DNA from 3 places in the Flexivirga sp. B27 genome. Region 3 is predicted to be linked to each of the others. Evidence: predicted binding sites of a transcription regulator. Region 3 holds the regulator's gene; each other region holds the start of a gene.

Region 1 (10,199 bases), on a different contig from region 3:
ACTACTGGCGGCTGCTGGACGACTCGATCGAGCAGTTGCTCGCCGGCACCTCGCCGATCACCGCCGAGCAGGTCGAACGCGCCCGGCTGTGGCAGTGGTTCTACCGGGGTGGCGGTGACGTCGCCTCGATGCTCGTGCAGCACTGGGACATGGGGCAGAGCGACAGCCTGGTCCGCGCGCTGACGGTGGCGATGCGGCATGTCGAGAGCGACGGCGAGGCGGCCCTGCAGGCGACCCAACGGATGTGGAGACGGAAGGAGCCGATCCTGACCAGGTTCGATTTCACCGACGGCGCCGAGCGACTGGCGATGCAACTCGGGGTGGTGGAGGCGAAGTGAGCGTGGAGGTGAGCCAAGAAGCGAGCACGCAGGTGAGCATGGATCAGAGCGCCAGGGACGAAACCCTTTGCTTCGAGACCATTTTCGACCACCCGCCGGCCCTGCTGCCGGTGCCGACCGAGCTCACCACCGGGCAGCGGCCGGAGCTGCAGGTCGTCGACCGCTTCACCCGCGGTGTAGCGATTGTCGGTCGCTTCGCGCTCTCCCCGTCGCTGATCGGCGCGAAGGTCGACGTCGACCCGACCCGGCAGTTGCGCGTTCGGGTGCGTATGTCGATCGACAAGACCTCCGAGGACTGGTGGCACAAGCGGCCGCCGGAGCACGTGACCCGCGAGGACACCGCGACCGGGCGACTGATGCTGCTGCGCAGCCAGGGTGAGACCCGCGCGGTCTGCTACCTGGCGCCGGCCGATGACACCCACGGCTCTCCCGCGGTCGGGATGGTGGAGTTCGACCTGCCGCCCGGCGCGGTGACCAAGGAGGGCCTGCTGATCCTCGAGGCGCTCGACGCTGCGGCGCTGCCCGACTGGGCGCAGTCGCGGATCATGCCCTACAGCCAGGTGGGCGTGCGCGTGGACCGGATCGAGCTGTTCGTGCCGGACGGCTCACCGGCACGCGTGACGCCGTTCGTCGGGCGTCGACCCGACGGTTTCGACGCACAACTGGTCACGACCTGGCCCGCAGTCGACGGCTCGGTGGCGCCGGTGCACGTCCGGGTTCGTCGTCAGCACGCGCGTGCGGCCACCCTCACCCGGCGTGCCGTCAACAAGGCGATCCGGGAGTCTCGTCGTCGGCTGTTGGCCGAGGGCCCGACGGTCCCGATGCAGGACGCCGTGCGGCGCTGGCTCGATCAGGGACTGGTGTCCGTCGACGGGGTAGGGCTGGAGAGCGGGCGGCCGCTGCGGGCAGCGCTGGTGTCGCAGGATGGTCCGCGCAATCCGGCGCACGCACATGCTCAGTTGCGCATCGAGGACGGGCCGACCGACGAGCCGGTGCTCTTCCGGATGATCACCGACGCCGACGGCGTCGACGTGCCGACGGACCTCGGCCGGATGCAGCTCATCTGGGACGTGTTGCCTGGTTAGCGGCGCGCCCTGGCGCGGTGGCCCAGCGCGAGGTGGCCGAGGAGCGAGGAACAAATGCGCGAGGTGGCCGAGGAGCGAGGAACGAGCGTCTCGAGGCCCGCCAGAATCGCGACCCCATGTATACGTTTGCTCCGAAATGTGTTCGATAAAACTCTGGCCATTGACGACGAATTTCGGTACCCTGTAGGTAAGCGAAAACGCTTCCAGGGGAGGGGATTCACGACATGAGCATTGGCCAGCCAACGGTGGATCCTGCCGGCGCGGCGGCGCCGGGGCGTGGCCCCGAGGTGCTCGCGATCCTGCAGGCCGCGGCCAACGCCTTGGACGAGGTGCCGGGTGCAGTGCATCAACTCGGCGACGAGCAAGAAGGCGAGTTGATGACCGCGTTGTTGCGGTTGCACGGCCGGTCGGCGCAGGTCACCACCGTGGTGGCCGCGGAGGCGGTCGACCGTGGTGTCCTACTGAAGTCGACTGCTGCCAGCACCGCTCAATGGATCGGCCAGCATGTCGCTGATGGTGTGCCGGTGGAGCCGAAGACGGTCCGGATGATGGCTGCCGTGGCGGACAAGTGCCGGGAGCGGAAGAACACCGTGATCACGCAGGCGTTGCGGGACGGGTCGTGCTCGGTGGAGTCCGCCCGGACGGCGTTGCATCAGGCCGACAAGGTCGCCCCGGTGATCCCGACCGCGGGCCGCGACGAAGTCCTGGGCTGGTTCTTGCAGATCGACCCGTCGTTGGGTGCTGCCGGTCTGACACTGCTGACCCGGCAGATCCTGGCCAGGTTCGCGCCGGAGAAGCTGTCGAAGGATGACGAAAAACTCGAGGGCACGGAGTCACTGTCCTGGTCCACGACCCCGACAGGTATGACGCGTCTGGTCGCGGAGCTCTCCCCGGCGAACGCGGCGATCCTGAAGGAAGCGATCAACGCCAAGTCCGCGCCTCGACCGGCGAAACCCACTGACACCAAAGACAAGTCGGACGCGCCCGGCAAGGCCGCGACGGAGGGAGCTGGCCGAGGCGCGAGGAACGAGCGTCTCGAGGCCGGTGCAGAGCCGGTTCGTGATGAACGTTCCCCGGGCAAGCGCCGAGCCGATGCGCTGATGGAGTTGGTCGGAGCAGGTGCCCGTGCCGCGACCGGTGACGGTGTGCAGGCGAGTGCGGCGACGGTGCTCCTCACGATGGACTTGCAGGCATTGCTCGCTGGCATCGGCGGCGCCACCACGACAGCGGGTGACATGCTCGACGCGGGCGCCGCCCGACGGTTCGCGTGCACCGCGGATCTCATCCCCGCGGTCCTCGGCGGACCGAGCCAACCTTTGGATGTGGGTCGGCGAGAACGCTTGGCCACCAAGGCAATTCGTGCCGCGGTGATCCTTCGGGATGGCGGCTGCACGTTCCCCGGGTGTGACCGGCCACCAGGTTTCTGCGAAGTGCACCACGTGGTGCCGTGGTGGGCCGGCGGCCACACTTCGCTGGCCGACTCCGCGTTGTTGTGCGGCCGGCATCATCAGACAGTGCACCGACGGGGCTACACCGCCGACATACGACCCGACGGCGTGCACTGGGACCTCACGCCGGGGCGCATGCCCGGCCACTCAACCGCAGCTGCGTGAGCTCCGTCGGATAACCATGTCCGGTGTGTATCTGATCCGCTCGGGGCATCAATCAGCTTGCCGCGCTGGGGCATCCGCGTCCGGCTATGGGCGAGGGCTCAGCGCCTTGTGACATCGTTGAGTTGTGAGTTCGCACGCCCAGCGCATCAGCGATCACTCCGTGATTTCGGCGGCGCTGGCCAGGCAGTCCGATCTTCAACTCAGGGAGTTGGTCAGTCGTTGCGAGCGTGGACGAGTTGGTATTGGCGGGTTGACCCACACGATCGAGGTCAGTGGGAAGCCCGTCTTCGTGAAGCTTGTCGCTGTCACCGATGTCGAACGTGCAGCCGGTCCCGAGTGCACCGGGAATCTCTTCGTGTTGCCGACCTGGTACCAGTACGGCGTCGGGGAAGGCTCCACCGGGTTCAACGTGTGGCGTGAAGTGACTGCTCAGCAATCCTCCAGCGCTTGGGTGCGCAACGGGGACAGCGACAACTTTCCGCTCCTCTACCACTGGCGCGAACTCCCGCGACGGAACCTTGGTGAGTCGGCAATCGATCCCGACAGTATCGAACGCGCTGTCCGATTCTGGGGAAATCTCAAGCAGTCGAGACACGGTTACGGGCGCTTGCCGCGTCACGTACTGTGGTCGCGCTGTTTCTGGAGCATGCTCCGTTCGCGCCTCGCTCTTGGTTGATCAGCCAGCTCAACGCGGACCGTGCGAGCGCAGAGTCGGCAGTGGCCATGGTCGAGCAACAGTTGTTTCGTGCGGTTGCAGACATGTGTGCACATGGCATGTCGCACTTCGACGCACATTTCGACAACGTCCTGACTGACGGTGACCGGATCTACCTGTCGGACTTCGGCCTCGCGACCTCACGCCACTTCCAACTGGACGCCACTGAACGAGACTTCGTCACGCTCACTTCCGATCACGATCTGGCGTACTGCGCGGCAACCATGGTGAACACTATTGCCAGCAACCACTTTCGCTTCACACGCGCCGATGAGCGCAACGCCTACCTGAGGCGCTGCAGTGACAGTGGGGTAGCCCCAGGCCTCACCGGCGCGATCGCTGAGACGGTGGTGCGTTACGCGAGTGTCGCGACCGTCGTGAATGACTTCTACTGGATGTTGCACGACGGCGAGGTGACCGCCGAGTATCCGGCACACACGATTGCGGCGGCAATCGACCGGGCCAACATTCGCTGACAAGTCCGGCAAACCACTCGCCCGGTAGGCGATCGTTCACCGGGAGGGCCCGAGCTGTCGGTGGCTTCTGTTCCAATGAACTCATGGAAGACGCTGCCGTCGCCGACGTCGTGTTGGGCGCGTTAGTCGATGCCGGTGGGGTTCTCCTGGTGCTCCGTAGTCCTGACAAAAGTGCCAACCCCAACGTGTGGGATCTGCCCGGTGGCTGCGTTGAGGAGGGCGAGTCAGAACTCGGCGCACTGGCGCGGGAACTGCACGAGGAGCTCGGCATACACATCGAGAGGGACACCGGGTCCCACCTCTACCGGCTGACCGCAGGGCCAGCTGAGGAGCCCGTGGTTGTCAGTGCCTGGATGGTCCGCGATTGGCAGGGAACCGTGCTGAACAAGGCGCCGGAGGAACACGTAGACATCGGCTGGTTCGGCTTAGATGCCCTGCCGTCCCCGGCCCACCCCATCATGCGCACTGCGCTGGTAAGTGCGCTTCGGGATGTCGGCGGCTGACGGTTGACTATGCGTCATCAATGACGATCACCGCACGGCGAACACCCTTGTGCCAGTCGACGTTTTACTCGCAAGAGTCTTTACTGCCGTCCACCGGCTGTCCCGGAAGGTGCGTCATTCGAGCGGAACATCGCCGTGTCGACTGCGACCCCCGATATCGATCGGTTCCGGCGGGTAGCCAGTGGCTTGGAGAGTCGCGAAGTGATCACCGAGGTCCGGTGGATAGACCGATTCCTGTGTCTTCTGCAGTTCGGTCGAAGTCCACCAACGAAAGCCGACAACGCTCTCCTTCTCGTACTCGGTGAGCTCTGCCGGCACGGGATCGAAGTGGTCGATCGGGTCCCGAAGCGCAGCTACCTGCCGGCATTGTCGTCGTTGTGCCGGTCGGCAATCACTCGGCGTGCTCGCTGTCGGTATGCGCGCCGGGTGGAGTCGCTCATGTCGCCCCATGACTTGAAGAAGTTCGAACGCTTCTCTGGCGGGAGCAGCTCTAACCCCCAGGCATCGACTCCCTTGGTCTCCAGTGCGAAGAGGCGCCGGGCGAGGTCCTCGACGTCCTGCTCCGCTTCATGGTCCTTGCCGTCCGCACCCATGCAGTCGACTTTGAGCTCCAGAGGTGCAGCCGTCAACCACCTGTTTCGATTGACGTTCCACACGTGGTGAACACCCACGTCAGCACATGATTTGGTGGCGGCATGGCGATGTCCGCCCCGTACGCCCCGTCCGCGTGGGCATCCCGGGGCACGGGCCCGATACGGCTCGCGAGGCGGACATCTCGGCATTCCCCGCCGGTTGAGCATCCGGGGCGCAGCGCGAGAGCCGCTCAGCGATCCAGCAGTTTGCGCAGCGCCCGCTCGGCACGCGGCACGGCATTCGGCGGCAGCATCGACAGCACGCCGCGGCGACCGGCCTGCATCGCCGTCCGGCCGGCCTTGCGGCCGGGGGCGGTCAGCTTGCGACCGGCCCGATAGCTCACCGAGTGCCGAACCGAGGTCAGCTCGCGCTCCAGCGCGGCCACCCGGCGGTCCCGGTCCCGCAGGGACGTCTCGAGCCACTGCACCTGCTCGCCGCGCTCGTGCAGCTCCTGCGACATCCGGCCGGTGGCTGCGATGCTCTCGCGGTAGCCGCGTGACGGGCCCGGGGTCGCGGTGAACTGCGAGGCGCCACTGGCGAGGTTGGCGGCGTAGTCCTGACTCTCGCCGACCGGATCCAGTTGCTGCAGAACGGCATTCACCTCTGCTTCGCGAAGGGCGATGCCGTCGATGGTCGCCTGGTCGACCGGCAGGTCCGCCATCGCGGCCAGCGTCCGGGTCAGGTCGTCGGGGCTGATGTCGGGGCGCCAGCGGTGCTCGGCGCCGCTGCGCAGGAGACGCCGCGCGAAGACCCGCAACCCACGCAGCACCGTCAGGTGCGGGTCGAGCGACTCCGCCCAGGACCAGCTGGGGTCGAGCAATGAGCACGTTCCGTCGGCGTCGACCAAGACGTTGTCCGGTGTCGCGAAGAACCGCTGCGCCGGATCGGCGAACGCCGGATCCGACAACCAGTTGGCGTAGCTCTGCACCGTCTCGTGCAGGGCGTTCATGTCGCCGCCGGCGGCCGACACCCGCAGGCGCTCCTCGAGGGACGTGCCGTCGGCGGGCGCGGACGCCATACGACCGATGTCGCGGCGCAGCCGTCGCTCGGCCAACGGGCGGTCACCGTGTGCGCCCGTCGCGTGCCGGTCCCAACCGTCGCCGGTGTCCGTGAGTGTCAGCACCGCGGCCCAGTCGGGCGCGGACGTGTCGTCGCCGAGCACGACGTCCGGCAGCTCATCGTGTGTCTGCGCGGCGTCGTCGGCGTGTCCGGTGACGAGCAGCCAACCGGGTGCGACCTCGGCGAGAAGTCCTGCGGCGACTACTTTTCGGGCGGCGGCATAGGGGTCGGTCAGCGCGGGCGTCCGGCTGTGATGGGTCGCCTCCAGCCGCTGCAGGAGCGCGGTGAGGGTCTGCCCGACGACGGTCGAGGAGGCCGACTGATCGGCGACGTCATCGGCGACAAGGAGCGCCGGTGCCGGCGAGGAGGTGTATGCCGAATACCCCCGGTGCACACTCAGCCCTGCGTCTGCGAAGAGCCCCGGGATTTCGTGTCGGTATGGCGAGCGCTGCGCGAAGCCCGGCGCACCGCGGAACCACTGCGCGTCGTCGTCGAAGGTGGTGCGCACCTCCAGCCGCAACGCCTGATCCAGGCCAAGCGTGTTGTCGACCGACACGACGGCTGTGCCGCCGGGCGCGAGCACCTGCCGGACCAGGGCCAGCAGCTCCCGCTGACTCGCGCCGGGGGAGTCGGGCGTGGCCAGCGTCGCCGGATCGTCCAGGCAGACGACGAGGTCATAGCGACGGTCGGACGGGAACCGGTCGAATCCACCACAGAAGACAAGCAATTCGTCACGCTCACGCGCCAGGCTGGACAACTGCCGAGCATCGGGCAGGCCGCGCACGAGCACCCCGACCTGGGGTGGGGGCACGGCGTCCAGGTGCCCGGCAGCCCGCGGACCGAGCAACAACACCGTGCGCGGACGCTGCGCGGCGATCAGCCGGCTGAGCAGGTATTCGGTCGCGCTGGAGGGCGCCCTGCGTTTCAGGTCCGACCAGTGCAGCATGTCGCCACCGAGCAGCAGCGCGCCGGACGGCGGGTCGATCTGGGTGGCGGGTTCGTGCATTGCCAAATCGGCCACGTCAGACCAGGTCCCAGGTGAGTGCGGTGCCGCGTGCCACGTCGGTGCTGAACGTGCGTCCCTCGACCGTCTCGAAGAGGTCTGGAGCCAGCCCGCCCGCCGGTCGGATGGAGCGCACGTTGGCACTGGTGACCGGGTCGCCGGCGCGCACGTCGGCGACGACATACAGCGAGCGGCGGAAGCGCAGACCTTCGCGTTCGCCGCTCGTCGCGCCGATGCGCGGGCTGCCGAGGCACTGCCATGCGACTTCGGATTCGCGTGCCAGAGAGGCGAGTTCGCCCGGCTCGAGGGAGAACGACGAGTCGACCCCGCCACCCTCGCGGGCCATGGTGACGTGCTTCTCCACGGCCACTGCGCCGAGCGCCACGGCGGCCAGCGGCGCACCGATGCCCGGGGTGTGGTCGGACAGGCCGATGTGGGTGCCGAACGCGTCGCGCAGCACGGGTATGCCGCGCAGGTTGGACTCCTCCGGGTTGGCCGGGTAGTCGGCGGTGCAGGACAGCACGACGATCTGGTTGTTGCCGGTGCTGCGTGCGGCCTCGACCGCCGCGTCGATCTCGCTGATCGACGCCATCCCGGTCGAGATGATCATCGGCTTGCCCTTGCTTGCCGCCAGCCGCACCAGCGGCAGATCCACGATCTCCGACGACGCGATCTTGTAAGCCGGGGTGTCCAGCGACTCCAGCAGATCGATCGCCGTCGCGTCGAAGGGCGACGAGAAGCATGCCAGGCCAAGGGAATTCGCCAGCTCGAAGATGGGTTCGTGCCACTCCCACGGCGTGTGTGCCTCCTGGTAGAGGTCCCACAGCGTGCGACCGCCCCACAGCTCGTGCCCGTCCGACAGCCGGAAGTCGGGTGCGTCCGAGTCGATGGTGATCGTCTCGGGCTTGTAGGTCTGCAGCTTCACCGCCTGTGCGCCGGAGTCGGCGACCATCCGCACGATGTCGAGCGCCTTGTCCAGCGAGCCGTCGTGGTTGCCCGACACCTCCGCGATGATGAACGGCCGGTGACCCGGACCGATCGTGTGCTTGCCGATCGTGATGTCGACCGGTTCAGTCATGGGGCTGCCTCCTGCGGCGGATGGTGTGCACCGTGACGGGTCGCCCGCCGACGGTGCGTTGTTCGGCGTCGATCTCCTCGAAGCCGTTGCGGGTGTTCATCGAGCGCACGGCCTCGTTCGCGTCGAGCACTTCGCCATACAACTCCGCCAGGTCGAGCTCGCCGAACGCGAGCTTCACGGCCTCCCGCTGGATCTTGATCCAGGCGGGCAGGACCTGTCCGCGCTGCTCGAGCCCGGCGTTGTCGAGGTAGTAGCCCCACATCGCTGTTCGAGCCTCGTCGTCGATGTCGAAAAAGGTCACCACACCTGCGGGAACACCAGCGAACTCAAAGATGAACACTCGGCGAATAGCGTTGTCACGCAACGATTCCCAGTAGGTTTCGTGATCTTCGGGTGTGATGATTTCCTGTGTCAGGGAGACCGCACGGACCTGCGGATGGTTCCGCCAGACTCGGGCGTTCTCCTTGTCGGCGTCAGTGGCAGGGCGAAGCACCTAGCGTTCCTCCATTGTCCCGGTGAAATGTCCAACAGCACGGAACGTATGCCGTCCGATCGACGGGAAAGACAACAACTGATGAACACCGAGGGAGGCCCGATGTCCGGTCTGAGCCGCGACCACGTGCGCACGATGATGGGTGAGGTTCTGGCCGCACAGGGCAAGGAGCTGCCGTCCGACGACAGCGCACGACTGGACGGGATCGGATTCCGGTCGCTGGACTTCTCCGAGCTGGCGCTACGGGTCGAGGACGAGCTGGACACCGAGCTGAATTTCGACGCACCCGAGCTGCGCTCGGTCGAGACGGTCGGCGACGTGCTCGACTTCATCGACCAGCTCCAACCTGCATGAGCACCCCACGAAGTTTCTCCCCCGCTGCGCTCCTCCGAATACTTCGCGGGGACCCCGCATGAGCGCCGGCAGCACCGACACACCTGCGGGCGCCGGCAACCGCATCGTCACCAGCCGGTATGCCGGCACCTGGGCCGGCCTGCCTTCGTGGCCGGAGCTGCCGAGCTCCGCGGCCGTCCTCGCCGACGACAACACCGACGCGGTACGCGCCGTCTGGCAGCACACCGTCGATGGCGACCGCGAGACGCTGATCACCTCGGCCCGGCGGATCGACGCCGAGCAGGCCGACGGTTTCCTGGCGGACGGTCTGTCCGTCGTCACCGGCGACGGGATCAAGCCGTCGGAGGCCGAGCGAGCGGTCGCGCCGGGACGGCTCCTGCTGCTCACCAGCGGATCCACTGGTCGGCCGAAACAGGTTGTGCACACTTTGGGTTCTCTGACCACGGTCACCGGGGAGCAGCCTGCCCGCACCTGGCTGTGCCCCTACGCCACGGGTGCCTACGCGTGGTGGCAGATCGTCACGTTGTCACTGTCGTTGCCCGGGCAGGACGTGGTCTTCATCGAGCCCGGCGACATCGACCGGTGGCCGCGGCTGGCACTCGAGCACGGCGTCACCGCGGCGTCGGGCACCCCGACGTTCTGGCGGCAGGCGATCTGGCGTAGCGGCGAGACGGTCGCGCAGTTGTCGCTCGAGCAGATCACCCTCGGCGGGGAGCCGGTCGACCAGGCGATCCTGGACCGGCTGCGCGAGATCTTCCCGGCGGCGCGGATCTCCTGGATCTACGCGTCCTCCGAGGCCGGCGCCGCCATCGCGGTCCATGACGGGCGCGCCGGTTTTCCGCGCACCTG
Region 2 (10,199 bases), 860 kb from region 3:
TTCCCGGCCAAGGACTACAAGAACCTCACCGTGGTCGACGCGGCGAGTTCGGGCTGTGACCTGCTCAACGCGCCCTACCGCAACCCCGGCAACGGTGACGTCGAGCAGCTGCGCCCGGACTGCGTCGCGTTCAAGAAGAAGTGGCCGCAGCAACTCGAGGGCACCGGCACCGAGCTGCTGCTGATCATCCCGTCCCGGTTGCTGCAGCTCTCCCACGTGCTGCAGGGCAAGACTCGCACATGGGGAGATCCGGTCTACACCAAGGAGATTCGACGTCAGCTGGACATCGTCGCGACCGGTGCCGAGCGCACCGGTGCACGGGTCGCGATGGTGACGATGCCCTGCTACGACCCGAAGTCGGCATCCGGTGTCTTCCTGAAGACGATGCGGCAGCACGCGCCGCAGACCCTGCACTCCTTCGCGCACCCGCAGCGACTGAACGACCTGGTGCGGTCGTGGGCCAAGGATCACGGTGCACCGGTGATCGACCTGAAGAACGCCGTGTGCGGGTCGGACGACTCGCCCACCCGACCGGGCGGGCACAGCCTGTATGCCGACGGGGTGCATTTCTCCCCGTGGGGTTCCAAGGTCGTCTGGAAGTGGCTGGCTCCGCAGGCGCTGCGGGTCCTGCAGGAGCAGTCATGAGTGACGGCAGCACGCGCGCGACGTCGCGCCGCAGCAGCCACTACCTGCCCGCGATCGACGGCTTCCGCGGCATCGGCGTGCTGATCGTGTTGCTCTACCACGCCGGCTGGTCGGTGCTGACCGGCGCATTCCTGGCGATCGACATGTTCTTCGGCGTCAGCGGCTACCTGATCACCTCCCTGCTGCTGCGGCAGGTGGGCCGCTGGGGCACCGTGCCGTTGTTGACCTTCTGGTGCGGCCGCGCCCGCCGGCTGCTGCCGGCGATGACCGGAGTGGTGGTGCTGGCGGCGGCATACGCGAAGTTCTTCGCCGACCCGACGACGCTCGATCGCTTCCGGATCGACATGATCTCGTCGCTGACTTTCTGGTCGAACTGGCACTTCATCGACGACCAGCAGTCGTATTTCCAAGGGGGAGCGACGGTTTCGCCGTTGCTGCACACCTGGTCCCTGTCCATCGAGGAGCAGTTCTACGTGGTGTGGCCGCTGCTGCTGCTCGGCTGGCTGACCGTGCGGCGCGGCCGGCTGCGCGGGCTGACGGCCGCCCTGCTGGTGCTCGCGGGTGCTTCGGCGCTGTGGATGGCGCTGAAGTATCAGCCCGGCGTCGACCCCTCCAGCGTCTACTACAACACCTTCAGCCGGGCGCAGGCGATCCTCGTCGGCTGCGCGCTGGCGGTCGTGCTGGAGTTGCGGGCACGGCGTGGCCACGGGCGGAGCCGGCACGTGCCGGTCCTGCTCGGCATACCGCTGCGGTCCTCGACGTGGTCGGCGGCCGCCGCGATCGGCGGGCTGGTGTGGCTGTTCGGCGTGCCATTGCTCGTCGACGCACAGACGGAGTGGATCTTCCGCGGCGGCTTCCTGGTGTCCGGTCTGGCCGCGACGGGTGTCTGCTGGCACCTGGCCACCTGCCGGAGCGGCCGGATCTCGCGCGCGCTGGAGTGGCGACCGCTGACGGCGGTCGGCAAGCGGATCTACGGCCTCTACATCTGGCACTGGCCGCTGTTCCTGATCCTCGACTCGCAACGCACCCACCTGTCCGGAGTCGCGCTGGTGGTCGTGCGCATGGCGGTGACCGTGGCGGTGGCGTTCGCGTTCGACTGGCTCGTCGAGCGCCCGATCCGGGCCGGCGCGCTGCGTCGCCTGGTGCCGCACGGCGGGGTGATCGCGGCCGGGCTGGCACTCGTCCTCGGCACGACGTGCGCCTTCGCGTCGACGGCTGCGGCCAAGGACCCGATCTTCGGCACTGCGTTGCCGGGCAGCGTCACGACCGTCACCGGGCCGATGCGAGCCGACCAGGACAGGGTCGACATCTTCGGCGACTCCGTGGCGTTCACGCTGTGGAAGTACCGCCCGACCGGTCAGCGCTCCATCAGCCTCGGCTCCAGCACGCAGCTGGGCTGCGGCGTCGCCATACCGCAACAGCTGCAGGTGGGGGAGTTCAAGACGGCGCCCGCACCGCAGTGTGCGCACTGGGAACGTCGCTGGGCCGCGCTGGTGCAGGAGACCAAGCCGCGTCTGTCGGTCGTCGTGTCCGGGTCCGCGGAGCTCTTCGACCGGGTGGTCGACGGCACGGTGCTCAAGGTCGGCACCGCGCGCTGGCGGGCCTTCCTGCTCAAGGCGTATGGCGAGGCCGCCGACGTCGCCGGGCAGCACGGGCGCTACCCGGTGACCATCGCCAACATCCCGTGCTACGACCGCAAGGGCGCCAGCGGCGTCGGCGCGTTGCCCGGGGTCAACCAGGACGAGGATGCGAAGGCGGCCTCGACCCAGAACGAGGTATGGCGTCAGGACGCCGTCAACGACGTGTTGCAGCAGGTCGCGAAGACCCACGAGAACACGACGCTGCTGGACATGCGCAGCTACCTGTGCCCGAGCGGGAAGTACCAGAAGCAGACCGACGGCGTCACGATGCGCCCCGACGGGGTGCATTTCGGCAAGGCCGGTGCGGCGCAATGGTGGCGGCACTTCGAGCCCGAGCTGCGCAAGCGCTTCGGGCCGCGCATCTCGGTCGACTCCGTCTCGCAGTGAGCCCGGTGGCAGCAGCGGAGATCCGCCGAAATGCGCTGTGGCGCACAGCCGTTGCCATAAGGTGAGCGCGTGAATTGGGGGAGCCGCTGGAGGATCCTCCTCGGCGCACTCCTGGTGCTGCCGCTGGTCATCTGGTCGGTGAGTTGGGTCCTGCACGGCTGGGTCCCGCAGGGTGACGAGGGCTGGATCGCGGTCAAGGTGCACGACGTCTTCAGCGCCCACCCGCCGCTGCAGGGGATGCGATCGACGAGCAACGAGTCCTGGCCGGGGATCTGGGCGCACCACCCCGGCCCGATGCAGTTCTACCTGCTGGCCGTGCCGTTCGCGCTCGCCGGCTACCACCCGGCGGGACTGGTGATCGGGGGACTGCTGCTGGCGGCCGGGCTGCTCGTGCTGGCGTTGTGGCACGGGTGGATGGCCGGCCGACGTGCCGGCCTGGCTGCGGTGGTCATTGCGGTGGTGGTCAGTGAGCTGCTGATCGGCCCCTCGCTGGTGATGCCGTGGAATCCGTGGCCCCCGGTGCTGGGCGTCGTCACGTTGCTGACGCTCAGCTGGCGTCTGCTGCTGGGCCACTACAGCGTGCTGCCGTGGTTTGCCGTCGTCGCCAGTCTGGTGCTGCAGGCGAACCTCGCACTGGTCGCCAACCTCTTCCCGCTGCTGGTCGTGCTCGCCGGCGTGGGGCTGCTGCGCTGGCACCGCGCACGTGGAGCGGTGTGGCCGCTGCCGGGATGGCGGTCGCGCGGCCGTGACCACCCCGTATGGCGCCGCCCCGGCATCGTCGCGACGGTGCTGGCGGTGTTGTGCTGGGCGCCGCCGATCGTCGAACTCTTCGTCATCAGCCCCAACAACGCCACGCAGCTGTGGGAGATCGTCCGGGTCGAACTGCAAGGGCCGCTGCACGTCCTCGGCGCGATCGTGCTGGTCGGCGGGTGCGGTTGGGCGGCGTGTGCGATCGCCGCGCGGCGCGCGCCGGCCAGCAGGCAGGCTGCGCTCTGGCTGAGCTGGCTGGTCGCTGCCGGCGTCGTGCTGTCCGTCGTCGCCAGTGCCGGTGGCCGACTGATCTATCTGGGAATGATGGTCGGCGGGATGAGTTTCGCGGTCGCCGTCCGGTCCAGCCGGCGCACCGCGATCCGGTGGGCTCGCGTCATACCGCCGGCGGGGTGGGGCGGCGTCGCCGTCGTGGTGGCGCTGCTGATCGGGCCCGGCGGTCCGGCCGAGCTGATGATCAACAGTGCGCAGACGCGGAACGCCGACCGGGCGCGCGCGGCGACCGACGAGGTGCACGCAGCGCTGCTCGCCCACGGTGTCCGCAGCGGTCCCGTGGTGCTGCACACCGAAGGCTTCCTGGCATCGGCCAGTTATGTCCCGACGGTCACGCTCTCGCTCACTGTGGACGGTTACACGCCCTATTTCGACTTCCCGTGGCCGCGCCCCGAGGACGGCGACTTCCGCCGCGTCGAGCACGCTCCGGCGGATGCGGTGCAGGTCACCGTGCGTGACGACCGCCCACCGCTCATCGACATACCGGCCGGCAGCCGGTGAGCGGCTGACCGATCGAGACCCGCGCCGGCCGAGGATCTTGGCGCGTCTCGTGGTCCTGCCAACCGCGTTGGTCGAGTGCCGGAGGAGCGTAGCGGGGGAGGTGTATCGAGACCAGGTCAGCCACGGTGGTCGAGTGCCGGAGGAGCGGAGCGGGGGAGGTGTAGCGAGACCGACAGGTCGGCTGTGGCCGGTGATGGTCGAGTATGGCGAGGCACTGGTCGAGCCCGTATCGAGACCAGGTCAGCCACGTTGGTCGAGTGCCGGAGGAGCGTAGCGGGGGAGGTGTAGCGAGACCGACAGGTCGGCTGTGGCCGGTGTTGGTCGAGTATGGCGAGGCACTGGTCGAGCCCGTATCGAGACCAGGTCAGCCACGTTGGTCGAGTGCCGGAGGAGCGTAGCGGGGGAGGTGTATCGAGACCAGGACTCCCACATCCACGAAGGCATCACTCCCACCCTGCAGATCCCCGAAATATGTTCGATAAACCTATGGCCATTGACGCCGTGGTGCGGTATCCTGTGAGTAGACGAAAAGCCATACGGGGGAAGGGGATTCACGCCATGCCTGTCGATCAGCCAGTGCCCTGTGATGCCCCCGTGGCGCCGGGTCGTGGCCCGGAAGTGTTGGAGATCCTGCAAGCAGCAGCGGCTGTGTTGGATGAGGTGCCGGGTGCGGTGCACCAGCTCGGCGGCGCCGGCGAGGACGCCCTGGTGACGGCGTTGTTGCGGTTGCACGGTAGGTCCGCGCAAGTAGTCACCCTGGTGACCGCGGATGCGGTGGATCGGGGTGCGGTGGCGGAGTCCGATGCTGCGACCACGACCCAATGGCTCGGCAATCACGTCGAAGACTGCCCGGTGGAGCCGAAGACGGTGCGGGCGATGGCGACCGTGGCCGATGCGTGCCGCGACCGCAAGAACACTGTGATCACCGACGCGTTACGGTCCGGTTCGTGTTCGGTGGAGTCCGCACGGACCGCGTTGACGCAGGCGGGGAAGGTGGCGCCGGTGATCCCGTCGGCGGGGCGGGATGAGGTGCTGGGCTGGTTCCTGCAGGTCGACCCGTCGTTGGGTGCGGCGGGGTTGACGTTGTTGACGCGGCGGATCCTGGCCCGGTACGCGCCGGAGAAACTGTCCACGGATGACGAGAAGCTGGAGCGGACCGAGTCGTTGTCGTGGTCGACCACCCCGACCGGGATGACCCGCCTGGTGGCGGAGCTGTCCCCGGCGAACGCGGCGATCCTCAAGGACGCGATCAACGCGGGGTCCGCACCGCGACCCGCGCGACCCACTGACCCGACCGGTGAGGTCGGGAAAGGTGGTCGAGAAGCGACGAACCAGCGTCTCGAGGCCCCGACTGGTTCTGAGCCGGTGCGGGATGAGCGGCCTGCGGGTAAGCGTCGGGTGGATGCGTTGATGGACCTGGTGGGTGCGGGTGCCCGGGCCGCGACCGGTGATGGTGTGCAGGCCAGTGCGGCCACGGTGTTGCTGACCATGGACCTGGAAGCGTTGGTTGCCGGTGTTGGTGGGGCGACGACGCTGACGGGTGAGACTCTTGATGCCGGTGCTGCGCGCAGGTTGGCGTGCTCCGCGGACCTGATCCCGGCGGTGTTGGGTGGGCCGAGTGCCCCGTTGGATGTGGGCCGCAGGGAACGCCTTGCCACCAAGGCGATCCGGGCCGCGTGCATCTTGCGGGATGGTGGGTGCACGTTCCCCGGGTGTGATCGTCCGCCGGGGTTCTGCGAAGTGCACCACGTGGTCCCGTGGTGGGCCGGCGGCCACACGTCTCTTGCCGGTTCGGCACTGTTGTGCGGCAGGCACCATCAGACGGTGCACCGCAAGGGGTACATGGCCGACATACGACCCGACGGCGTGCACTGGGACCTGACCCCCGACCGGATGCCCGGCCACGCCGCCGGCGCAGCTTGACCTCGACAGGCTCGGCCACCTCAGGGAACAGGCTCGGCCACCTCGGTGCCGTCATTCGGCGAAAGGGTGTGTCTCCGGAGGTGCCCCAGCCAGTGGGATCAGTCAACCGCCTGCTGACGGATGAGTGCGGCGAGGTGCCGGGCTGTGCGTTGAGCTTCCTGCTGACGCTCGTCCCAATCGTCGACAACGTGCCCTAGGTACGCATCCGATGCGAGGGACAGGGTGTGCCGATCCGGTGCGGGCAGGTCCGGCAGCAGCTTCGCCGCTGCCTCGTCCTTCGAGACGATCTCACCGGTCTGCAGAGTGACGAGCATCCTGGCCAGCGTCAGCAAGACGTTGCGTTCGTCGCCGGCCAGATCGGCGAGCAGCGGCTCAAGACTGTCGTGGATGCATCGCCGCAGATCGTGGGCGGGCACCGGCTCGAAGATGGTGCGCGGGTGCGCACCGCGTAGGCATTCAGCGTGTTGTCGAGAGCCGGCGATCAGCACCGCGATGTCCGGGTTGGTGTGCGGCTGCGGGGTGGCACCGCCGGTGAACTCGTCGCGCAGCCACTCGCCATACAGGAAGTCGCAGACCGGCGGATACCTCCAGGGGACAACGTCTTCCAGGACCAAGGAGGTGACTTCCAGCGGTCGACCCGGTGTCACCGTCGCCCGGCGTCCGGAGAACCGCAGCAGGAAGTCGGTCAGGTCAGCTCGCTCGCCGGCAGTCAGCGATCGCTGCGTGACGAGCAGCAGATCGATGTCGCTGTCGGGTTGCAGTCCACCCGCTGCCCACGAGCCGGTCAGGTAGGCACCACGCAGCCCGCCGGGTGCGTGCTGGTCGAGGTGCTGCATCAACGCTTCGAGGACCTGCTGCACACCACGGATCATCGCGACGGAGGACGCAGTGCGTCAACGCATTTGAGTCGCCCGGCAGACGGTCCGAACGGCATTGCCTGACGCGGGTGGTGCTGGGGTGAGAGCCTTCCGGTGTGACCGAACTGACCCACGAGCTGACCGACGACGAACGTCGCGTGCTCGACCTGGTGGACGACGACGCGATCCTGGCCGACCTGTCGGCGTTGGTCGCCATACCGTCGGTCGGAGGCAGCGCCGGCGAGGTCGCCGCACAGCGCTGGTGCGCCGAACGACTGCGCGGCCTCGGAATGTATGTCGATGAGTGGCCTATCGACATTGCACAGCTGGCGACCGACTCGGCCTTCCCCGGCATGGAGGTCGATCGCGAGCAGGCACTCGGAGTGGTCGGGACGTTGCGTCCGAGCGCCGAAAACTCAATAACCACACCGGCTCTCGCATTCTGCGGACACACCGACGTGGTGCCGCCCGGCAACGAGACGGCCTGGCCCGACGACCCGTTCACGTTGCGCATCACCGACGGCATCGGCCATGGGCGCGGCGTGTGCGACATGAAGGGCGGTGTCGCAGCGATGATCGGCGCGCTGGATGCGTTGCAGCGCGCCGGTGTTCACCGCACGCGTGCGGTGGCGATCCACTGCGTCAGTGGTGAGGAGGACGGTGGCGTCGGTGCGTTCGCGGCGCTGAGTCGGGGTCACCGAGCCGACGCGTGCGTGATCCCCGAGCCGACCGGCGGTGCCGTCATACCGGCGAACGCAGGCTCGCTGACCTTCCGGCTCGAGGTGCCGGGTCTGGCAGCGCACGGATCGCGGCGCACTGCAGGCGTGAGCGCGGTCGACAAACTCGAGGTCGTGCTGGCCGGACTACGCGCGCTGGAGAAGGCGCGAAACACCGACATACCAACCGAATTCGCGCACCTGGAGTTGCCATGGCCGCTGTCCGTCGGTGTGGTGCACGCCGGGGACTGGGCGAGCATCGTGCCGGACCTGCTGGTCGCGGAGGGTCGCTATGGCGTCAGACCGGGCGAGTCCGTGTCGGCGGCTCGCGCGGCGTTCGAGACGGCGGTGCACGACCACACCCGGCACGACCCGTGGCTGCGGGACAATCCGGTGCGGATCAGCTGGCCGGGCGGGATGTTTGCGTCCGGGCGACTGCCGGGCGGCCACCCGCTGCTCGGCCAGGTCACCGATGCGGTGCGCGGCGTCCGGGGCAGCGTGCCGGACGTCATCGGTGCGCCATACGGCTCCGATCTGCGGTTGTATGCCGCCGCCGGCGTCCCCACCCTGCAGTACGGACCCGGACGGATCGAGCATGCCCATGCGGTGGACGAACAGGTCGATCTGGCCGAGGTATTCGCCTGCGCGCGGGTGTTTGCGCTGCTTGCTGTCCGTGCCTGCGGCGAGAGGACCCGACCGGCGAGTTGACCGCGGGGGCACGGGTCTCGATACGCGGCCTCCTCCGCTTCGCTCCTCCGGCCGCTACTCGACCAGCTTGGGTGGTCCAGAAGTGACCGGTGAGTAGGTCTCGATACGCAGCGTCCTCCGCTTCGCTCCCCCCGCTGCTACTCGACCATCTTCAGGCCCGGATAGTCTCTGCCCTCATGCAGACATCCCGCGTGTTCGACGCCATCGACGACGCCTTCGCGGACGACCCGCAGACCAGTGACCCGGTCGACCCGCGGTGGCAGGCGATGACCGACGAGGTCGCGGGTTACACCGGCGCGAACGAACTCGCGGTGCTCAACCTCGCCGCGGCGGTGCTGCCGGACGACGAGGCATACCTCGAGGTCGGCACCTTCAAGGGCCGCTCGCTGGTTGCTGCCGTCCAAGGCAACGAACGCAAGAGGTTCTACGCGATGGAGAACTTCCTGGAGTTCGGCATGGCGGGCCAGGAAGCACGCGCCGAGCTCGAGGAGAACCTGCGCACGAGGGGCGGCGGTGCCGACATACGCCTGCTCGAGGGTGACGCGTTCACGCTGATGGCCGAGGACGGCGTGATCGACCGGCCGGTGGGCGTCTACTTCTACGACGGCGAGCACACGCTGCTGTCGCACTACCTGGCCCTTGCCGTCGTGGAGCCGCTGCTGGCCGACGAGGCGCTCGTGCTGATCGACGACGCCAGCTGGCCGGTCGTGCAGCGGGCGCACAAGCTCTTCCTCAAGCGCCACCCGGGCTGGCAGATCGAGGCGACCTGGGACGCCCAGCACGCCGACGACCCGCGCTGGGCAAACGGCCTGCACGCGCTGGTCTTCCGGCGGCCGGCCACCGGACGCCGTGGCATATCGCGCACCGACGAGGCGTTGCGTCGCTATCAGACCACCGTGCAGGATCGCGTCAACAAGGTCGCCTGGGCGGCCGCCGATCGCTTCCCCGGTCCGGTCAAGAAGGCCGCCGGCCTCGTGCTGTCACGCTCGCGGGCTATCGGCGGTGACGATCACTGACTCGTCGGCGATCGCCGTCGCCTGATGTCGCAGCACCACCCGCGACAGGCCGGCCAGCGCCACGACGAGCGCCCCTACCAGGCAGACGAGCACGATTTGCTTGGGACTGTCGTGCCACACGGTCGCGATGGCGACGACCTCGACCACGATGACGCCCCAGGTCAGTGACCCGAGCAGACTGGTGTCACTGCCCATCTCGGAGAACAACCACACCTGCGCGAGCGCCCAGGCCACCCCGAGCACCACGCACAACAACGCCAGCGAGCCGAACTCCCCGTAGTCCGCACCGCCCGCCACGGTGATCCAGGTGCGCGGTGAGACGGCGACGACGCCGAAACCGACGATCCCGATCCCGGTCACGACAGCGCTCGCGCGCAGCAGGGTGCGGGTCGGCCGGTCGCCCTGCATGCGCGGCACGATGATCAGGGCCACGAACTGCGTGCCCCAGCACATCGCACGCGCAAAGGTCGACGCCAGCGCGTAACCGCCGGAGTCGTGCGGGGTCAGGAAGTGCCGCGCGAGCAACATGTCGACGTTGGTGAGGGCGACGTATGCCGCCAGGGTGCTGTTGGAGCGCACCAGCTCGCGGGCGAGGCGGGCATTGCGTGGCAGTGTGGCCAGGTCGGACCGGCACAACCACGCGCCGTAGAGAGCGGCCGCGACCCCGGCGAGCAGCATCGCCGCGAAGACACCGGTGACGTTGGCCGAGAGCGCGGCGCACACCGCAGCGGCGAGCACCCGGCTGACCGCGTTGGCCAGGTAGAG
Region 3 (10,199 bases):
TGTTGCGGTGCCGGCTCGAAGATGCTGAGCGGGATCGACCCGGCGGAATGTGCGATGAGTTCTGCGACGAGACGTTCAGTCCGTCGCCGTGTCAGTCGCCGGCGCGCTGATGATCGGGCTCGACGGCCGTGGGTGGTCGCTCGGCCCGGAGCAGGGTGATCGCCTCCTCGAAATCCTCGAGACCGTCGAAGGCCTGGTAGACCGATGCGAACCGGAGGTAGGCCACCTCGTCGAGGCTGCGCAACGGGCCCAGGATGGCCAGACCGACGTCGTGGGCATCGATCTCGGCGGCGCCCTGCGCCCGGATGGCCTCCTCGACCTCCTGGGCGAGAAGCGCGAGATGATCCTCACTGACCGGACGGCCCTGGCATGCCTTGCGCACACCGACCAGGACCTTCTGCCTACTGAAGGGCTCACTCGCACCTGATCGCTTCACCACGGTCAGGCTCGCCGTCTCGGTGGTGGAGAACCGCTTGCCACAGCTCGGGCACTGGCGGCGCCGCTTGATGCAGGTGCCGTCCTCACTGGTGCGGCTGTCGACGACGCGACTGTCGTCGTGACGGCAGAACGGACAATGCACGACTGCCTCCTACGGGGACGAAGCTCGCCGGCGAACCGGGCGAAAGCTGTGGACGAAGCTGTGGGTAATCGGTGGACGAACTGGGGATGGCGGCCGATGTGTTGTGGACTACATGTGGACGAATGCCATCCGTGTAACTACTACATATAGGGATATTAAGCCGATCGCACCCCAAGTGCAAGACCCGTGAACGCGGGTGGCGAAACCGCTGGTCAGCGGCCCGCGACACGGCGTGTCCGCCCAGATTCCGACCCCGACCCGACGGCCAATCAGTCCGGGAGTTGCAGCTGTCGACCTGCGACCACATTCAGGCCGTTGAGGTCGTTGGCCAGCGCGACCTTGGCCACCGCCTCGGAGGTCTCCATCGACGGGTAGGCACGGTGTGCGATCGCCCACAGGGTGTCGCCCTGCTGGACCGTGACCGTGTGCGTGACCGGCGTCGACGGCGCCGCCCAGGCACGGGCCGCAGCGCCCGCGCCGACGAGCAGCGTCACGACGATCAGCACGCCGAGCAGACGGCGCCCGCGCGCCGTCAACCGCAGGCCGTCCGCCGCCACCCGCACACCGACCGCCGGCCCACCGCCACGTGCCGACGGCCCCGTCGGCACGGCTCGCAGATGCCGGCGCCCTCGACCCGGGTCGGCCGGCGCATCCCACTGCACTGCTGCACTCATCTCTTCCTCCTGAAACTCCGCTGCGATCCGGCGCGCGCCCTGTGACAGACCACCCGGACCTGGCGTCCGATGCGAACAGGCGTGCGATCGCACATCTGTCGGATGTATAGCACGAACGTTCGACCGCGTCGAGACCATCGCCGAGACACGCGTCGTACAGATGTTTGGAAACTGTGTCCGAAACCCATACGCTGTTTTCACGAAGCCAAGGCAAGCACCGACCACCGACAACGGCCGCGGACGCGTCCGTCCGCACCGCTCGCCGATCGCTTCGCGCGAACAGTTCGCCGAGGAGGAGATGACAGCGATGGCACAGGTGCACGAACTTCCCGACCGGACGGGCGAGAGCCTGACTACGCGGCAGCGCAAGGTGCTGCAGGTGATCCGCAATTCCGTTGACCGGCGCGGATATCCGCCGAGTCTGCGGGAGATCGGCGATGCCGTCGGACTGACCAGTCCGAGCTCTGTCGCACACCAGCTGACGATGCTCGAGCGCAAGGGTTACCTGCGCCGCGACCCCAACCGGCCGCGTGCCATGGAGGTCATCGACCCGGACGCGACCGACACCCGCGGCTACCGCGGCGGGTCGAGCGTGCAGGGTGCGCAGGAGTCCGGCATCGACGAGACCGGCCTCGGTGACCAGCGCCCGGAGGCGTCATACATTCCGGTGGTCGGCCGGATCGCTGCCGGCGGCCCGATCCTGGCCGAGGAAGTCGTCGAAGACGTCTTCCCGTTGCCCAAGCAGATCGTGGGCGAGGGCGACCTGTTCCTGCTCAAGGTGGTCGGCGACTCGATGGTCGACGCGGCGATCTGCGACGGTGACTGGGTCGTCGTCCGGCAGCAGCCGACCGCGACCAATGGCGATGTCGTCGCGGCCATGCTCGACAACGAGGCCACCGTCAAGACCTTCAAACGCACTCGCGGCAAGGTCTGGCTGATGCCGCACAACGAGGCCTACGACCCGATCGACGGCGACGACGCAACGATCCTGGGCAAAGTCACCGCGGTCCTGCGCCGGGTCTGATCAGCCGGGGAGGGCGTCGGCCAGCGCGGCCAGCGTCTCGCCCAGCGGCGCGTCGATGCGCACCGACACCTCCTCGTCGGTCGCGCGCGTCCAGCCGTGGGTGACGACGGCGACGGGGATGCCCTCCCGCACAGCCCGCCGGACGAAGCGATAGCCGGACATCACGGCGAGCGACGAGCCGAGCACCAGCACGGCGCGCGCTGACTTGACGGCCGAAAAGCATTGCTCGACAAGTGGTTTCGGCACCGACTCACCAAACATCACCACGTCCGGTTTCAGCAGGTCCGAGCCGCAGACGACGCAGTGCACCAGCCGGAACCCCGAGATCAGCGACTCCGCGATCGCGACGTCGCCGTCCGGGCGCAGCGGCCCGTCCGCCGATCGGTCGAAGTCCGGGTTGGCCAGCTGCAGCCACTCGTCCACGGCGGCCCGGGCATACCGCTCCCCGCACTGCATGCACACCACCTGCTCGAGGCTGCCGTGCAACTCCGCCACGTCCACGGCCCCTGCCGCCTGGTGCAGACCGTCGACGTTCTGGGTGATGATCGGACCGATCACCTGGGCCGCCTGCAGGGCCGCAACGGCGTAATGGCCGTCATTCGGGCGTGCGGAGGCGAACCTCGGCCAGCCCACGTAGGACCGCGCCCAATAACGACGCCGGGCCTCGCGATCGGCGAGCAGCTCCTGAGCGGTCATCGGCTGGAACCTGCGCTCACCGTCCGCCCCGCGATAGTCGGGTATGCCGGACTCGGTCGACAGGCCCGCCCCGGTGAGCGCCACGACTCCCCCGTCACCGAGCAGGTCGGTCAGGGCTGCCAGGTCACGCGCCATCACCGGTCAAAACTCTCACACCGGAGTCTGTCGATCGGCGTCAGCCGCTGATCACGCCGGCCGTCGTGGCAGTCGTGACCGCCACCATCGCGGCAGTCATCGCGTCCTGCGCGCTCTTGACGGCCGCGGCGGCAGCTCCGGCGGCCCAGTCCTGCTCGCCAACTGCCTTGGCGCGCTTCTTGAGTTCGCGACCGGACAACCCGAAGCTGTGGCTGTCGTAGACCTTCGTGACGGCGTCGGCGGCAGCAAGCGGCGCGATCAGACTGCCACTGTGCAGGTCCGGCGCGGCAGTCTCGGCCAGCACGCGACCGCCGCCGGCCACCAGTGCGTCCCTGGCGGCGACGTCGAGCACCGGATATCGGGACGGGTGAAGGAAACCGCCACCAACATGTTGCACCGCACCCGTGTCGACGAGCCGCTGATAGGTGCGGTCGGTCATCCCCTTCGCGACCTCCGGGAGCACCTTCGCCGGCTTCTTTCCGTCCCGTCGCGCGAAGATCGCCAATGCGTTGTCGAGGAGGGGATCGCCGCCGGGTCGAGAGTCCAGCACCGCCACGCGTCCGTTCTTGACCCCGACCCGCTGACAGGCCGCCAGCTCGCACAACGTCGCGCCCGCGAGCGCCAGGTCGAGCCGGGACTTGGCGGTGACCGGCTTGCCGTCGCCGCCGGTCGCCACCAGAAGGAGTTCCTCGCAGATCAACATGTCGGCCACGCTAGGCATGACGCGAGCTTCGGGCATCCACCGCGCGATGTATATCGGCCGCAAATTTCGCCAGCAACTCCGCCAGCAATTTCGGCAGCAATTAGCGATGAAAGCGACAGGTCGTGGCGCAATAACGAAATGTTATTCTTGAGCACATGATCGACGCAGCCGGCCTCCGTGTCATCAAGGCCATCAGCGACCACGGCAGTTTCACCGCCGCGGCCGCCTCGCTGGGCTACTCGCAGCCGGCCATCTCCCAGATGGTGCGCCGGTTGGAGGACCGCACGGGCACCGTGCTGGTCGAGCGCCTCGGCCGCAGCGTCCGGCTGACCGAAGCTGGCCAGGTCCTTGCCCGACACGCCAACCCGGTGCTCGCCGCGCTCGACGCGGCCGAGTCCGAGGTGGCCGCGATCGCGGGGCTACGGGCCGGGCGGGTGCGGCTGATGGCGTTCCCGTCCTCATCCTCGACGCTGGTGCCGCGAGCGCTGGCACTGGTCAAGCAGCGCTTCCCGGACGTGGAGGTCAGTTTCACCGAGGCGGAGCCGCCGGAGTCACTGGCCGCGTTGCGTTCCGGAGAGTGCGACGTCGCCGTCGCGTTCGCCTACGAGGGCACCGACTTGGCGCGCGGCGAGGAGGACATCGACGCGTTCATCACCCGCAAGCTGCTCGACGACGAGGTGCGGCTGGCTCTTCCGCTGAACCACCCGAAGGCCAAGGCGAAGAAGGTCAAGCTCGCCGACCTGGCCGGGGAGCCGTGGATCGCCGGCTGCCCACGATGTCGCGGCCACTTGTTGTCGCTCGCGGCGCGAGCCGGTTTCGACCCCGATGTCGCCTTCGAGACCGAGGATTACGTCGCCGTGCTCGGCCTGGTGTCGGAGGGCCTCGGTGTGGCACTGATCCCCGATCTGATCCGCCGCTCGGCCGGAAACACCGGCGTTGTCACCCTGCCGATGGACCCGGCTTCACGCCGTGCGGTCTACGCCGTCACCACCCCGGACCTGCAGCGGGTGCCTGCCGTCGCCGCAACGCTCGATGCGCTGTGCGAGGCGGCCAGCGCCAAGGGCGTCTGCAGCTGACGCTCTTCCCCGGCGGCTGCGCTGTCGGTCACGGCCGGGCGACGAGCGGCCTGCCGTGCTGCGCGACGATCGCGATGTCGCCGCCACGATCGGTGCGTTCGACCGTTGAGCCGCTGTCCCGCAGCAGGTCGAGCGTGCGCGGCGCCGGATGGCCGTAGTCGTTGTGCGCACCGACGCTGATCACCGCGATGGGCGCGTGGAGAAGGTGTTCGAGTCGATCGTCCTGGTTCGCGGATCCGTGGTGCGGCACCTTCAGCACGTCGACGGGCGGTGCGTCCGGCAACCGTTGCAGTGTGCTGATCACCAGCGCTGCTGCTTCCTTCTCGATGTCCCCGGTGAGCACCAGTCGTAGGCCGCGGCTGCGGACGTCGAGGACGATGCTCGCGTTGTTCTGGACCGAGCCGGCCCGGATGGTCCGGGTAGGTCCCAGGACCAGAGCATGCACCTGACCGAGGTCAAGCACGTCGCCGGTTGCGAGAGTGCGGAGTGACACGTCGTGTCGCGCCGCGAGCGCACGAACGAGGGGCTCCTCGGTCGCTTCGGCATCGGTGTCGGCTGCGGTCCCGGACGAGACCGGAGTGACATAGATCGGCCCCACCCGTCGCCCGCTGAAAACACCGGCCAGGCCACCGACGTGGTCGGCGTGGAAGTGGGTGAGAACCACGGCGTCCACGACGCCGATCTGCAACCGATCGAGACAGTCGTCGATGAGGCCCGGATCGGGACCCGCGTCGACGACCAACGCGTGGCCCGGTCCGGTGGCCAGCACCCCGCCGTCGCCCTGTCCGACGTCACATGCGACGTAGACCCACCCCGGCGGAGGCCACGCACTCACCGGTGTGGGCGCCCATGCCGCTGCGGCCAGCACCGCGCCCGCGCCCGCGAGGTAGGGCCGGACCCACAGGGTGCGCAGCAGCCACACTCCGGCACACAGCGCCACCACGGTGAGTGCCGCGAGCAACAACGCCCCGGCCGCGCCGTCCGGCCATGGCAGTGTGCCGAGCGGCACCCGAGCACAGGTATGCGCGATCCACGCGATCCCCGTTGTCGGCAGCGCTGCGCACCACGCGGTCGCCGTCGCGAGACGCACACTCACCGGCGCGATCAGCACGGTGAGCACGCCGCACATCGTCGCCGGGGCGACCAGCGGCGCTGCGAGCACATTCGCCGGTATGCCGACCAGGCTCACCGAACCCTGCAGCAGCACGATCACCGGAGCGCACATCGCCTGCGCCGCCATCGGGATCGCGACCGCGTCCGCCAGCGGAGCCAGTGGCCGGGGTAGGAACATGGCCATCCGGTCCGCCCACGGTCTGGCGAAGAACAGCAACCCGGCGGTCGCCAATGTGGACAGGGCGAATCCGTAGGACGCCGCCAGCCAGGGGTCGATCACCAGCAGCAGCAACACCGCAGCTGCGAGCACCGGCGGGCCGGCCGCGCGGCGGGCGAACGACATACCGACCAGACCCACCACACCCATGACTGCCGCCCGGACCACCGAGGGCTCCGGTCGGCACAGCAGGACGAACAGGCCGAGCGCGACGGCTGCCATCACCAAGCGCGATCTGCCGCGGATGCGGAACCATCCGGCGACCCACATGCTCGCCAGCAGCACCATCGTCACGTTGGAGCCCGACACCGCATTGAGATGCGTCATCCCGGTGGCCCGCATGTCGTCGTTCAGGTCCTGCGGCAGCCGGGAGGTGTCGCCCATGACCAGTGCCGGCACCAGGCCGCGGGCGTCGGCGGGCAACCCGTCGGTCGCCGCGCGAGTGTCCGCGCGGACGGACTCCACCGCGTCGAGGAGCATGCCCGCGTCGCCGACGACCCGGGGCGAGCCGTGAGCGATCAGCACGGCCTCGATGTCGTCGCCCCGGTCGGCAGGTTGCAGGCGGCCACCGACCTCGACGCGCTCGTGCCAGTGCACAGCGAGCCATCGCTCGTCGCCGATGACCAGCACCGGGGTACGCGGTGCGCTGCGCATCCCGCGCCCGGTGATCTGCCGCACCGACACCTTGGCGATGACCAGACTCTCGCTGCCGTGCAGCCCGGCGCCGACGGGTCGCGGGTCGGAGGTCACCACGGCCTCGACCCGCACGGTTGCCCGCTGCGCGGCGAGCCGGTCCACCGGTCCCGCCTGCCGGGTCATCATGTGTCCGGCGGTCGCGGCACTGACCAGCGCCATTGCGGCGGCAGCGAGGGCGATCGTCTCGGTCAGCCGCCGGCGACGACCCGACGCAGCAGGCGGGTCGGCCCCGGGCTGCCGGTGCCGCAGCACCAGCACGGCGGCGGTCACGCCACCCACGACCGCTGTGCACGCGCTGGCGCCGGCAGGCAGCCGAAGCATGACCAGCGTGACCGGCCAGGCGACAGCCGCTGCGGTGAACAACCGCAGATCCAACACGCCGTGCCCTGCCGAGTTGCTGCGCTCGGTCAGCCCGCGAAGACGCTCCCTGACAGACCTGGCCGCGCCTTCGGAGAGACGTGACACGTCGTCTCAGCCGACACTGACGTGCGGCCGTAGCTGCGCCAGGGTCTTGTCACCGATGCCGCTGACCTCACCGAGCTCGTCGACGGTGCTGAACCGGCCGTTGTCCGCACGCCACTGCAGAATGCGCTGTGCGGTCACCGGGCCAACACCGGGCAGGCTCTCAAGCGTTGCCTGGTCGGCGGTATTGAGGTCGACAACACTTGCCGGCCCGCCCGCTGACCCGGACTCGCCGGCACCACCCACGGCGCTGCTCGCCGGTGATCCCTGCGGTGGCGGCGTCGGGTGCTCTCCCGGCTTGGGCACCTGGATCTGCTCACCGTCGGACACCACACGTGCCAGGTTGATCGCAGACAGGTCGGCGCTGGACAGCGCCCCACCCGCAGCCGACACGACGTCCTGCACCCGCGACCCCTGCTTGACGTGCACGACGCCGGGCTTGTGCACCTGACCGACAACCTGCACCACCAGGGTGGTCGGCGACGCCGAAGAGGACGGGGTGGCGGCTGCGCCGAACCCCTGTCTGGCCGAGTTGCCGGCACCGGCGGGGGCCGCGCTGCCGGCGGCGGTCGAGCCTGCGGTGCTGCGCGGCGCGGAACCTTGCGCAGAAGCCGTCGAGGTCACCGGATGCGGCTGCGCGGATGCGCGCGCCCACAACACCCGGCCACCGAAAACCAGCGCCGCGACCGACACCAGGACCAGCGCACCGATGACCGCGAGCCTGCTCGGCGCCACCTGTGCCCCGAGGAGCGGCTCCGGCGGCCGCAGCAGCGGCTCACGGGGGCGGACCTCGTCGCTGGTCACCCCCGCGGCGTGCCTGCCCCTGCGGGTCGAGTCGGCGCCATTCGTGCGCTCAGCGCGCTCAGTCCGCTCGGCGCGTCGGGTGGCGGCGACCCGACGCGGCAGGTCGGCGACCTTCGAACGCGGCTCGTCAACGACCGAGTCCTGCGACGGCACCCATCCGGGTGCCCGTCGCACCGCTTCGAGCTCCTCGAGCACCGCCGCCAACCGGTCCGGCGTGCCTTCCTCCCCACGTGAGCGTGCCATGTGCGGAACTGTATGTGGCAGAACGGATCCCACGCCCCGGTGAGCGCTTCACCCTGTGGAAAACCAGCGCGTGACGAGGGGATGTGGACAACCAGGTCAAGCAGAGTTCAATCAGGGCTCACTCAGAGGATCCGACGATGCGCGTGCGCCCGGTGAACCGAGGAGTCACCACGACTGCGAGCGTGCCCGGGCCGACATGCGCACCGACGGCCGCACCCAACTCGACCAGCAGCATCCGTCGTGCCGCGGGCAGCTTCTCCGCCAACTGCTCGATCAGCATCTCCGCACGGTCGCGGGAGTCGAGGTGATGGACCGCTACATCGATACCGTCGAGGTCGTCGTGCTCCTCGAGATCGTTGACGGTGTCGACCGCGTGCTGCACCAGTCGCGCGAGCGCTTTGTTCCTGGTGCGCACTCGCTCCAACGGCTCGATGTGCCCGTCGCGGACGGTCAGCAGCGGCTTGATGGACAGTGCCGAACCCATCAGCGCGGAGGCCCGGCCGATGCGCCCGCCCCGGCGCAGGTGCTCCAGCGTGTCGACGTAGAAGACGGTCGTCGAGGCACCTGTATGGCGCCGGGCGGTCGCCGCGACATCCGCCGCATCGGCGCCGGAAGCCGCGCTCTCCGCGGCCGCGATGACCCCGAAACCCATTGCCATGCCGATGGTTTCGCTGTCGATGACGGTCACCGGGATGCGCGAGTCTCGCGCTGCGAGTTGCGCCGAGGACAGCGTCGCCGACATCTGGGACGAGATGTGCACGGACACGATCGCGTCGTGTCCTGCGTCGGCCAGGGCGTCATACAGCTGGGTGAAGACCGCCGGTGACGGCCGGGAGGTCGACACGGGGACGAAGTCGCGCAGCGCCCTGGCCACTTCCTCCGGGGTGACGCCACGGCCCTCGTCGTAGGACTCCCCACCGATCGCCAGGCGCATCGGCACCACTGAGATGCCGTTGGCCGCGGCGACCCCCGACGGCAGGTATGCCGTCGAGTCGGTCACCACTGCAACGGACACGGGACTACCCGACCACCAGGTTGACCAGCTTCGGAGCGCGCACGATCACCTTGCGAATCTGCTTGTCCCCCACGGCGTTCCGGATCTTCTCGCTGTCACGGGCGAGCGCCTCCAGGTCGGCGTCGGAGATGGACGGAGACACCTGCAGACGGTCACGCACCTTGCCCTGCACTTGCACCACGCAGGTCACGGTCTCATCGACCAGCAGCGACTCGTCGGCGACCGGGAACGGCTCGTGCGCCAGCGACGACTCGTGGCCGAGCCGGGACCACAGCTCTTCGGCGATGTGCGGCGCGACCGGTGCGGTCATCAGCACCAGTTGCTCCACGACGGCGCGCGGTGACCCGGCGTCGGCGGCCTCCTTGGTCAGCGTGTTGTTCAGCTCGATCAGCTTGGCGATCGCGGTGTTGAACTGCAGCGCGTCGTAGTCCTTGGCCACGCCGTCCGCCGCCTTGGCCACGGCCCTGCTCAACGTCTCCGACGGGTCTGTGTCGGTGACCCGCACCGCGCCGGTCTCCTCGTCGATCACGTTGCGCCACAAGCGTTGCAGGAATCGCTGCGCGCCGACGACGGCCCGCGTCTCCCAGACCCGTGACTGGTCCAGCGGACCCATCGACATCTCGTAGACCCGGAAGGTGTCGGCGCCGAACGTCGCGCACATCTCGTCGGGTGTGACGACATTCTTCAGCGACTTGCCCATCTTGCCGAACTCGCGCGAAACCGGCTGACCCTGCCAGGTGAAGGTCATCGAGTCGCCCTCG

The links. Region 3 encodes LexA, which represses DNA repair genes until DNA is damaged. Its sites were predicted from a motif close to TCGAACANNTGTTCGA; they were not measured.
Region 1: a site for LexA is predicted at 1,554-1,569, ahead of ACSZL9_RS10015 (DUF222 domain-containing protein). Genes of this name have one in related genera too.
Region 2: a site for LexA is predicted at 4,678-4,693, ahead of ACSZL9_RS00460 (DUF222 domain-containing protein). Genes of this name have one in related genera too.

What each region holds. Positions count from the first base shown of each region.
Region 1 covers NZ_JBPYUM010000002.1:248,207-258,405, forward strand. Annotated here, with positions in the region: gene ACSZL9_RS10005 (hypothetical protein) at 1-338, shown strand, start outside; gene ACSZL9_RS10010 (hypothetical protein) at 347-1,423, shown strand; gene ACSZL9_RS10015 (DUF222 domain-containing protein) at 1,648-3,036, shown strand; gene ACSZL9_RS10020 (hypothetical protein) at 3,161-3,712, shown strand; gene ACSZL9_RS10025 (hypothetical protein) at 3,760-4,227, shown strand; gene ACSZL9_RS10030 (NUDIX domain-containing protein) at 4,311-4,730, shown strand; gene ACSZL9_RS10035 (hypothetical protein) at 5,084-5,323, opposite strand; gene ACSZL9_RS10040 (hypothetical protein) at 5,554-7,428, opposite strand; gene pseI (pseudaminic acid synthase) at 7,445-8,503, opposite strand; gene ACSZL9_RS10050 (GNAT family N-acetyltransferase) at 8,496-8,996, opposite strand; gene ACSZL9_RS10055 (acyl carrier protein) at 9,099-9,350, shown strand; gene ACSZL9_RS10060 (AMP-binding protein) at 9,409-10,199, shown strand, end outside.
Region 2 covers NZ_JBPYUM010000001.1:91,464-101,662, forward strand. Annotated here, with positions in the region: gene ACSZL9_RS00445 (acyltransferase family protein) at 1-645, shown strand, start outside; gene ACSZL9_RS00450 (acyltransferase family protein) at 642-2,672, shown strand; gene ACSZL9_RS00455 (hypothetical protein) at 2,742-4,214, shown strand; gene ACSZL9_RS00460 (DUF222 domain-containing protein) at 4,773-6,137, shown strand; gene ACSZL9_RS00465 (aminoglycoside adenylyltransferase domain-containing protein) at 6,236-6,997, opposite strand; gene ACSZL9_RS00470 (ArgE/DapE family deacylase) at 7,111-8,418, shown strand; gene ACSZL9_RS00475 (class I SAM-dependent methyltransferase) at 8,595-9,434, shown strand; gene ACSZL9_RS00480 (hypothetical protein) at 9,399-10,199, opposite strand, start outside.
Region 3 covers NZ_JBPYUM010000001.1:949,002-959,200, forward strand. Annotated here, with positions in the region: gene nrdR (transcriptional regulator NrdR) at 92-580, opposite strand; gene ACSZL9_RS04360 (LysM peptidoglycan-binding domain-containing protein) at 850-1,254, opposite strand; gene lexA (transcriptional repressor LexA) at 1,562-2,278, shown strand; gene ACSZL9_RS04370 (NAD-dependent protein deacetylase) at 2,279-3,109, opposite strand; gene ACSZL9_RS04375 (GOLPH3/VPS74 family protein) at 3,150-3,830, opposite strand; gene ACSZL9_RS04380 (LysR family transcriptional regulator) at 3,968-4,888, shown strand; gene ACSZL9_RS04385 (ComEC/Rec2 family competence protein) at 4,917-7,379, opposite strand; gene ACSZL9_RS04390 (helix-hairpin-helix domain-containing protein) at 7,386-8,423, opposite strand; gene ACSZL9_RS04395 (DegV family protein) at 8,542-9,438, opposite strand; gene leuS (leucine--tRNA ligase) at 9,443-10,199, opposite strand, start outside.